DNA from 2 places in the Kitasatospora sp. NA04385 genome. Region 1 is predicted to be linked to the other one. Evidence: riboswitches for the same ligand, from Rfam matches in the RefSeq annotation. Region 1 holds a riboswitch; the other holds the start of a gene.
What was found. A riboswitch is a leader RNA that binds a small molecule or an ion and turns the genes downstream of it on or off. The one in region 1 is predicted to bind cyclic di-AMP.
Positions count from the first base shown of each region.

Region 2: another riboswitch for cyclic di-AMP. It lies ahead of HUT16_RS39300 (transglycosylase family protein); the one in region 1 lies ahead of HUT16_RS39150 (transglycosylase family protein).

Region 1 is NZ_CP054919.1:1,692,610-1,697,413, forward strand. It holds gene HUT16_RS07300 (hypothetical protein) at 80-2,221, opposite strand; cyclic di-AMP (ydaO/yuaA leader) riboswitch at 2,747-2,916, shown strand; gene HUT16_RS39150 (transglycosylase family protein) at 2,922-4,259, shown strand; gene HUT16_RS07310 (hypothetical protein) at 4,360-4,560, shown strand; gene HUT16_RS07315 (long-chain fatty acid--CoA ligase) at 4,693-4,804, shown strand, end outside.
Region 2 is NZ_CP054919.1:4,810,661-4,815,464, forward strand. It holds gene HUT16_RS39295 (SDR family NAD(P)-dependent oxidoreductase) at 1-176, opposite strand, end outside; gene HUT16_RS21565 (cytochrome P450) at 333-1,577, shown strand; cyclic di-AMP (ydaO/yuaA leader) riboswitch at 1,810-2,008, shown strand; gene HUT16_RS39300 (transglycosylase family protein) at 2,012-2,740, shown strand; gene eno (phosphopyruvate hydratase) at 3,042-4,331, shown strand; gene HUT16_RS21580 (septum formation initiator family protein) at 4,481-4,804, shown strand, end outside.

The DNA of each region.
Region 1 (4,804 bases):
GACCGTCCGCCCGGCCGCACGCTCGACCGTTCGCCCGTCCCCTCGCTCAGCCCTCCCCTCCCCCCGTTCAGCTCTTCGTTCAGCCCGCGGTGACCCGCCCGGTCTTCGGCGCGCTGTCGGTGAAGGCGAGCGCGGGCAGCGCGACCGCCCGCGGCGGGGTGGGCGCCTCGGCCGGGGCGGTGGTGGCGTTCCACGGGGTGCCGGCCACGCCCTGCCCTCCCCCGCCCTTGCCGAGCGAGACGGTCTGCGACTGCCCGGCCTTGCGGAACAGGATCCGCTTGGGGTCGGGCGCGTCCGGGTCGAGCCACAGCTCGCTGCCACCGGGGCCGCCGAACTCGCAGTCCAGGACGGCGATGTCGTCGGGCTTGCCGTCGCCGGTGGCCCGGAACGCCACTCCGGCCTTGCGGTAGCCGGTCAGCCGGCTGCGGCTGAGGGTGACCGACTCGCCGTCCAGCTGGTGCTTGAGGGTGGCCACCGCGTAGTCGGACTGCCCGGCGGCGTCGATCAGCAGCCCGTCGAAGACGGTGCCCTGGTCCCGCCCCAGCGCGTGCACGGCGATGCCGCCGGCCGCGTTGCCGTACAGCACCGAGGCGGTGTAGTCGAAGTCGTTCAGGTAGGCGCCGTGCTCGATGCCCCAGCCGCCGTTGTGGTAGGCCGCGTACTGGGTGACGGTGTGGTGGTGCTCGGCGTTGAGCCAGACGAAGATGCCGTTCTCCAGGTTGTTGTGCGCCAGGCAGCGTTCGAAGGTCCAGACGCCCTCGCTGGTCTCCGGCCACTCGTAGCCGGACGCGCCGGTGGCGCCCTGGACGCCGACGGCCACGCAGTCCCGGGCCGAGGAGCCCGTCCCGGCGCCGAGGCTGAACCCGGTGAGCCGGTAGCCGCGCGGGTTGGGCTCGAAGACGGTGCGGGAGGCGACGCAGCCCTCGTAGGCGATGTCGTCGGAGGGGCCCTGCGGGGTGCGGGTGTCGATCGGGCCGTCCCACCAGTACGCGTCCTCCCAGGTGTTGTGGGAGATGCAGCCGCGGAAGGTGATGCCGTGGCTGGCGTGCGGCACGAAGGCGTGGCTGCCGGTGTCGCGGACCACCACGCCCTCGACCACGGTGCCGCGCGAGGTGTCCAGCAGCATGTGGAAGTGCAGCCCGTACCGGCCGAGCACCGCTTCGGTGACGGGCTTCCCGTTCCAGCTGTCCTTGCCGTCGCCGCGCGGCCCGAGCCAGCGCAGCGCGGCGTGCCGGACGTCGGCCGGGCGGCTGGAGGTGAGGTGGACGTGCGCCCGGCCCTGCTCGGTGCCCTCGACCCGGACGTTGCGGCTGAGGTTGAGCACCTCGGCGCCGAAGGTCGCGCCGCCGCCGAGCGCCACCCGGGGGTGGGCGTTCTGCAGCGGTCCGGTGAGGGTGACGGTGGCGCCGTCGACCCGCTTGACGGTCACCAGGTCGTACGAGGTGGAGAACCCGTCGGTGTCGGGCGGCGCGGTGGGCGTGACGGCCAGTTCGTCGCCGGGCTGCCAGCCGACGGGGGCGGCGGCCAGCTTGACGGTGGTGTCGCCGGGCTTGAGGGCGGTGGCGGCGCGCGTCCAGGCGGTGCGGGGGGCGCCGTCCAGCCGCAGGTAGCCCTGGCCGGTGACCCACAGGCCGGTGTCGGTGTCGACGACGGTCATCCCGCCGCCGGCGAAGCGGCGCTCGTCGACCTCCGGGAAGCGCAGCGTGTGGGTGTGCGCGCCGTCGGGGGCGAGCGCCAGGGTGCCGCGCACCTCGACGTTGCCCGCGCTGGCGAGCGTCAGCGACTTGTCGGCGGCGAACACCAGCGAGCCGGTCTTCTCCACCAGCAGCGAGCCGACCTGGGCGTCGGCGTCCAGCAGCACCTTGTCGGTGATCCGCACCGCGCTGCCGGGGCCGGGCACCGTGCCGCCCCAGCCCTTGGGGTCCGACCACCGGCGGCCGCCCTGGTCGACCGACGGGGGCGGTGCGGACGGCCGGGGGGACGCCGAGGCGGGCGGCGGGGCACCGGTCTCGGTGCCGTGCCGGTGGCCGGTCGGCGGCGGGCCGCCGCCCGGCCCGGGGAGGGCGGCGGGCTCGTCGGCCCCCGCGAGGGACTGCCGGAGGACCACTCCCCCGCCGAGCGCCGTCACCGTCCCGACCGCCAGCCAGGTCAGCATCCGGCGCCGCCCGACCAGCGGCCGCCGGTGCCGCGCCGGTTGGTCGCCCTTGCGCTGCTGTTCCACCTCGGCCGCCCTTCCGGGGCCCGCGACCCCGCGTCGTCGGGGGCAGCATAGGCAGAAACGGACCCGGAAAGCGGCATCTTTCGTTTCGCTTAAGCATCCTGACGTACCATCAGTCATCTGTTCGGCCTTCCGGAGCCGTGGGCCGGAGCTTTCCGGCCGCCGACCCGCGGGTGAATTCCCCGGGCCGCCGGAGCCCGGAGCCGGGGCGCCCGGCCCGGCCGGACAAACCGGCGATCGGGCACAAATGCCCGTCTGCGAATGGCCACAAAAGCCGAATACTCCCCCACCGCCCTGCATAACGCATCAAAACGGGCGCAAGATCACCAATTGCCTGACGCGCGACCAGGCCGCGCCACCGGTCGGGGAGTTCGCCGGATATTCCTTGATCGTGAATTCCGAACACTATGACGCCGATCACAGGCATTTGCGAATCCTCCTCGAATCCGCTTAATCTCCTGCCCACGTTCGTGGACACACGGACCCAGCTCACCCGGAACGCCGAGTCCTGCCGCCGGGTGGGTCGGCTCATGCACAACGCACCACGGCAGGGGCGGGGGAACCAGGTAAGTCGCCCCGGGCGGTCGAAGGACCGCACGGGGCTAGGGGTGAAGCCGAACGCACCACGCGGTGCGCGCGGCCGGGCAACTCCAGCCCGAATCCGACAGCTCACCTCGCAGGCGTGGGAGAGGAACGCTTCTTCATGCTGCCCATCAGCGCCAAGCGCGCCCGCCGCCTGATCGCCACCACCGGTGTCGTCGGCATCGGGCTCACCATCCCCTGCCTGACCACCGGCACCGCCTCCGCCGCGACCGTCGCCACCTGGGACAAGGTCGCCCAGTGCGAGTCCAGCGGCAACTGGTCCATCAACACCGGCAACGGTTTCTACGGTGGTCTGCAGTTCACCTCCTCCACCTGGGCCGAGTTCGGCGGCACCGCGTACGCCTCGCGCGCCGACCTGGCCACCAAGGACCAGCAGATCGCCGTCGCCGAGAAGGTGCTGGCCTCCCAGGGCCCCGGCGCCTGGCCGGTGTGCTCCATCCAGGCCGGTCTGACCAAGGGCGGCGCCGCCCCCCAGGTCGACACCTCCGGCTCGAACGGCTCTGGCTCGAACGGTTCCTCCTCGAACGGTTCCTCCTCCGCCGCGCAGGGCTCCGCGCAGGACTCCTCGCAGGGCTCCGGGCAGTCCACCGGCAAGAGCCAGTCGCAGCACTCCTGGTCGCAGGGCAAGTCCCAGCAGTCCCGGAGCCAGGCCCAGGCCCAGCCGCAGGCCCAGCAGAGCACCCCGGCCGCCACCGAGCAGTCCGCCGGCACCTACACCGTCGCGGCGGGCGACTGGCTGTCCGCCATCGCGCAGAGCCAGCACGTCGACGGCGGCTGGCAGAAGCTGTACGACCTGAACCGCTCGGTCCTCACCGAGGGCCCGGACATGATCTACCCCGGTCAGCAGCTCTCGCTGGGCGGCACCACGACCGCGCAGAAGTCCGCGCCGGCCACCAAGTCGTCGTCCTCGTCGTCCTCGTCCTCGTCCTCGTACAAGGGCTCGTCCTGGAAGAGCAGCCGCTCCGCCGCGAAGCCCTCGACCGGCACCGCGTCGACCACGAGCACCACCACCGCGAGCAAGGCCGCCACGGCCACCACCTCGACCGCCTCGACCACCACCACCGCCACCAAGGCGACCGGTTCGAAGGCCGCGGCGATCGACTTCGCGCTCTCCAAGGTCGGCCAGGCGTACGTCTACGGCGGCACCGGCAACGGCGGCTGGGACTGCTCGGGCCTGACCCAGGCCGCGTTCCGCCAGGCCGGCATCAGCCTGCCGCGCGTCGCCGCCGACCAGGCCGACTACTCGACCCGCGTCTCGCTGGACAGCCTGCAGCCGGGCGACCTGCTGTTCTGGTCCAGCAACGGCTCCAACTCGGGCGTCTACCACGTCGCCCTGTACGTCGGCGACGGCAAGTACGTCGAGGCGGCGAACCCGAGCGCCGGCGTCCGCACCGAGACCATCGCCAACTGGGCCCCCGACTTCGCGGGCCGCGTCTGATCGGCGAACGGCACACCGCTGCCCCCGGGGACCCTGGTCGGCCCCGGGGGCAGCGGCCTATCCTCGGCCGGAGAAGGCTCGACGACCGGGGAGCGGCACCATGGCGAAACTGACGATCACGCTGGACGCGGACCTGGCCCTGGAGGCGATGCTGCGGCTGGGCACCACCAACCCCCAGGACGCGGTGGAACTGGTCCTGCGCGACTACCTCGCCACCGACAGCCGCACCATCGCCCGCACCGGCGGCACCCGCGACGGCGACCGCTTCCTCCCCAACCCCCCGGTGGCCGAAGAGGGCTGACGATCCGCCGGCCGGACCCCGGCCTCCCCTCGCCCGCAACTTACGCGACTGTCAAGTAACTTACCGTCTAGTAAGTTTACCGGCGAGTACCTACCCTGGGCGAACCCCCACCCCACTCAAGGGAGTTCGCTGATGGCACACCCCCTCACCCGTGCCGCCCGCACCGACCGCCCACCCGTCGAGGTCCGCCGCGCCGCCGGGCAGGTCGTCGAGGCCCGGGCGCCGTACCTGGTACCGCCGCCCG
Region 2 (4,804 bases), 3.1 Mb from region 1:
CCGACCACCGGGCAGCCGGGACGGTCGAGCTCGGCGGCCAGGTCCTCGGCGACGCCCGGGCGCAGGTCCGCGACCAGCAGGCCGGCGGCGCCGGCGGCGGAGAACCGGCGGGCCAGGTCGGCCCCCGAACCCCCGTCGAGCACCGCGATGACCACCACTGCACCGGCTACTCGCATGGCCTGCTCCCCTTTCAGAGCGCGCACCCGTGGTCGGCCCGCACGCCGCCCACGGTGGTTATCGGAGGATCGTAGGCTCGCCCCGACGCTCCGCAACAGGGATTACCCACCAGGTGACCAGACTCACGCGACGGCGCTTCCCGATACGGTCAAGACATGCCAGACCAGCCCCACGCCCCCCAGCCGCCCCTGTTCACCTGGGAGTTCGCCGCCGACCCCTACCCGGCGTACGCCTGGCTGCGGGAGCACGCGCCGGTGCACCGCACTACCCTGCCGAGCGGGGTCGACGCCTGGCTGGTCACCCGCTACGCGGACGCCCGGCAGGCCCTGGCGGACGCCCGGCTCTCCAAGAACCCGGCGCACCACAGCGAGCAGGCCCACCGCAGCGGCCGGGTCGGCATCCCCGGCGAGCGGCAGGCCGACCTGATGACCCACCTGCTGAACATCGACCCGCCCGACCACACCCGGCTGCGCCGGCTGGTCTCCAAGGCGTTCACCCCGCGCCGGGTGGCCGAGTTCGAACCGCGGGTGCGGGAGATCACCGACCGGCTGATCGACTCCTTCGCCGGCCGCGGCGAGGCCGACCTGATCCACGAGTTCGCCTTCCCGCTCCCCATCTACGCGATCTGCGACCTGCTCGGCGTCCCCGCCGAGGACCAGGACGACCTGCGCGACTGGGCGGGCATGATGATCCGCCACACCGGCGGCAAGCGGGGAGGCGTGGGCCGCGCGGTCAAGCAGATCCGCGGCTACCTGGCCGACCTGATCCACCGCAAGCGCGCCGACCTCGGCGACGACCTGATCTCCGGCCTGATCCGGGCCGGCGACCACGGCGAGCACCTGAGCGAGAACGAGGCCGCGGCGATGGCCTTCATCCTGCTCTTCGCCGGGTTCGAAACCACGATCAATTTGATTGGTAATGGGCTTCATGCCCTACTTTGCAACCCGGACCAGCGCGCGCTGCTCCAGCAGTCGCTGGGGCGCGGCGAGACGGCCCTGCTGGAGACCGGCGTCGAGGAACTGCTGCGCTACGACGGCCCGGTGGAGCTGGCGACCTGGCGGTTCGCCACCGCGCCGCTGACCATCGGCGGGGTGGACGTCCCGGTCGGCGACCCGGTGCTGGTGGTGCTGGCCGCGGCCGACCGCGACCCGGCCCGGTTCTCCGCCGAGAACACGCTCGACCTGGCCCGCTCGGACAACCCGCACCTGGGTTTCGGTCACGGCATCCACTACTGCATCGGCGCCCCGCTGGCCCGGCTTGAGGGGCAGAGCGCGATCGGCAGCCTACTGACCAGGCTTCCGGACCTCCGGCCGGCGGCCGATCCGGCCGAGCTGCGCTGGCGGGGCGGGCTGATCATGCGCGGTCTGCGCGACCTCCCGGTCTCCTTCACGCCCCGCTGACGCCGTTTCGACACCCGCGACACGCCGTACCGCTGGGCCGACGACGCGCCGGGGCGGGGGCGCGCGTCGCACTCCTGCTCGGAACGAATCCGGACATACCTGGATCGTTCGTGTACGTGAAAAGGGGATCCGTAATTTCGGCGTGATCATGGTGATATGAGCTTGTGATTGCTCGTCAGCTTTGCTTACTCTCCGACATGCCCGCAGCTGCGGGCCCCGATCGCGGCACGCCGAGTCCTGTCCGCCGCGTCCTCGGGCCACCTACCAGGTACCGGACAGGAGCGGGGGAACCAGTGTGAACGCCGTAGTCCCAACGGCTTGGGGTGAAGCCGCCGAGCAGCGGGCGCAACCGCGTCCGAACCGTCCGGCGGCCGGGCCAGCCTCCCGGTCCGAACCCGACAGCTCACCTCGCAGGCGTGCGGAGAGGATGTCCCGTGCTGTTCGCCAACACCCCTCGCCACCGCCGTAGTACCAAGGCCGAGAAGGTCATCGCCGCCGCCGGCGTGGCCTCGGTCGGCCTGGCCCTCCCCCTGCTCGCCGCCACCGGAGCGGCAGCTGCGTCAGCCGACACCTGGGACCGCGTGGCCCAGTGCGAGAGCGGCGGCAACTGGAGCATCAACACCGGGAACAGCTTCTACGGCGGCCTGCAGTTCACCTCCTCCACCTGGCGCGCCTTCGGCGGCGGCCAGTACGCGGCCCGCGCCGACCTGGCCAGCCGCTCCCAGCAGATCGCGGTGGCCGAGCGGGTGCTCGCCTCCCAGGGCCCCGGCGCCTGGCCGGTCTGCTCCAAGCGGGCCGGACTCACCAAGGGCGGCGCGCCCGCCGACACCTCCGAGGACACCGCCTCGCGCTCCCAGGAGCGCCCGAGCCCGCCCCAGCAGCCGAAGGGCTCGCCGTCGAAGAAGCCGGCCGAGCCCGCCGCCGAGCCCCAGGCCGCCGCCGAACCCCAGGCCGCCGCCGAACCCCAGGCCGCCCCGCAGAACGACGCCGCCCCGCAGCTCCCGGCCGCCGGCGGCTACACCGTCCGGGACGGCGACACGCTCTCCGGCATCGCCGCCGCGCAGAACGTCTCCGGCGGCTGGGAGCGGATCTACCGGGCCAACCAGGGGCTGATCGGCGCCGACCCCGACCTGATCCTGCCCGGTCAGGTGCTCTCGCTCTGATCCCGCTCCGACCCCTGTCCGGACGGTGTTCCGGCATGCGGGACGCGCACGGCCGGCGGCCTGACGAGGCCCCGCCGCCGCCCTGACGAGGGCCGCGTCCCCTGACTCCCCGTCCGCTCCCGGCGCGCGCCCGGCAGTTCGCGCCGCCGGGAGCGGTGGAGCGGCCGTCAAACAGGTGAACTACCGATGAGTAGCCGGGCCACACCGTGAGACGGGGCCCGGCCGGGCGTGGCCGCGCGGCGCTGTGCGGCTAGGCTCTGGTCGTAACGACCACACATCCGCTTCCGCTAGGAGATGCCTCGTGCCGTCCATTGATGTCGTCGTAGCCCGTGAGATCCTCGACTCCCGCGGCAACCCCACGGTCGAGGTCGAGGTCGGTCTCGACGACGGCAGCACCGGTCGCGCGGCTGTCCCGTCGGGCGCCTCCACCGGTGCCTTCGAGGCCCTGGAGCTCCGTGACGGCGACAAGAGCCGCTACTTCGGCAAGGGCGTCGAGAAGGCCGTCCTCGCCGTGATCGAGCAGATCGGCCCCGAGCTGGTCGGCTACGACGCCACCGAGCAGCGCCTGATCGACCAGGCCATGCTCGACCTGGACGCCACCCCGGACAAGTCCTCGCTCGGCGCCAACGCCATCCTGGGCGTCTCGCTCGCCGTGGCGCACGCCGCCTCCGAGGCCAGCGACCTGCCGCTGTTCCGCTACCTGGGCGGCCCGAACGCCCACGTGCTGCCCGTCCCGATGATGAACATCCTCAACGGCGGCTCGCACGCGGACTCCAACGTCGACATCCAGGAGTTCATGATCGCCCCGATCGGCGCGGAGTCCTTCTCCGAGGCCGTCCGCTGGGGCGTCGAGGTCTACCACACCCTCAAGGGCGTGCTGAAGGAGCGCGGGCTCTCCACCGGCCTGGGCGACGAGGGCGGCTTCGCCCCGAACCTGGACTCCAACCGCGAGGCCCTCGACCTCATCACCGAGGCGATCAAGAAGGCCGGCTACACCCCGGGCAAGGACGTCGCGCTCGCCCTGGACGTCGCCGCCTCCGAGTTCTTCGAGGACGGCGCCTACCAGTTCGAGGGCAAGGCGCTCTCCTCCGCCGACCTGATCGCGTACTACGCCGAGCTGGTCGCCGACTACCCGCTGGTCTCCATCGAGGACCCGCTGGACGAGTCGGACTGGGACGGCTGGAAGGCCATCACCGACGCGATCGGCGACAAGGTCCAGCTGGTCGGCGACGACCTGTTCGTCACCAACCCGGAGCGCCTGCGCAAGGGCATCGAGACCGGCACCGCCAACGCGCTGCTGGTGAAGGTCAACCAGATCGGCTCGCTGACCGAGACCCTGGACGCCGTCGAGCTGGCCCAGCGCAACGGCTACCGCTGCATGATGTCGCACCGCTCCGGCGAGACCGAGGACGTCACCATCGCCGACCTCGCCGTCGCCACCAACTGCGGCCAGATCAAGACCGGCGCCCCGGCCCGCTCCGAGCGCGTCGCCAAGTACAACCAGCTGCTGCGCATCGAGGAGATCCTCGACGACGCCGCCGAGTACGCGGGCCGCTCCGCGTTCCCGCGGTTCCGCTCTGCGGACAAGTAAGCACAGCCGCTCCGCGGACAAGTAGGCACAGCCGCCCCGCGGACAAGTAAGCGCAGCAGGGCTGAACTACCGCTTGATGTGACCGGTGCCCCGGTCCCCACCGCGTAGGGTGGGGCCGGGGCACCGGCATGCGCAGGAGGGGCGAGCAGATGGCCAAGTGGAGGATTCCCGGGTTGGCGGCGCGACCGCGCTTCACCAGCCGGGCCACCGTGCTGGTGCTCGTGCTGTGCTCACTGGTGGCGATACTCGCCTACCCGGCCCGGCAGTACATCGCCCAGCGCGGCGAGATCGCCGCCCAGCGGGCCAAGGCCGAGCACGCCCGCCAGCAGGTCGACGAACTGCGCCGGGAGAAGGCCCGCTGGCAGGACCCGGAGTACGTCAAGGCCCGGGCCCGGGAGCGACTGCACTACGCGCTGCCCGGCGAGACCCCGTTCGTCTCGGTCTCCCCGCCGCCCGCGCCCGGCGCGAAGCCC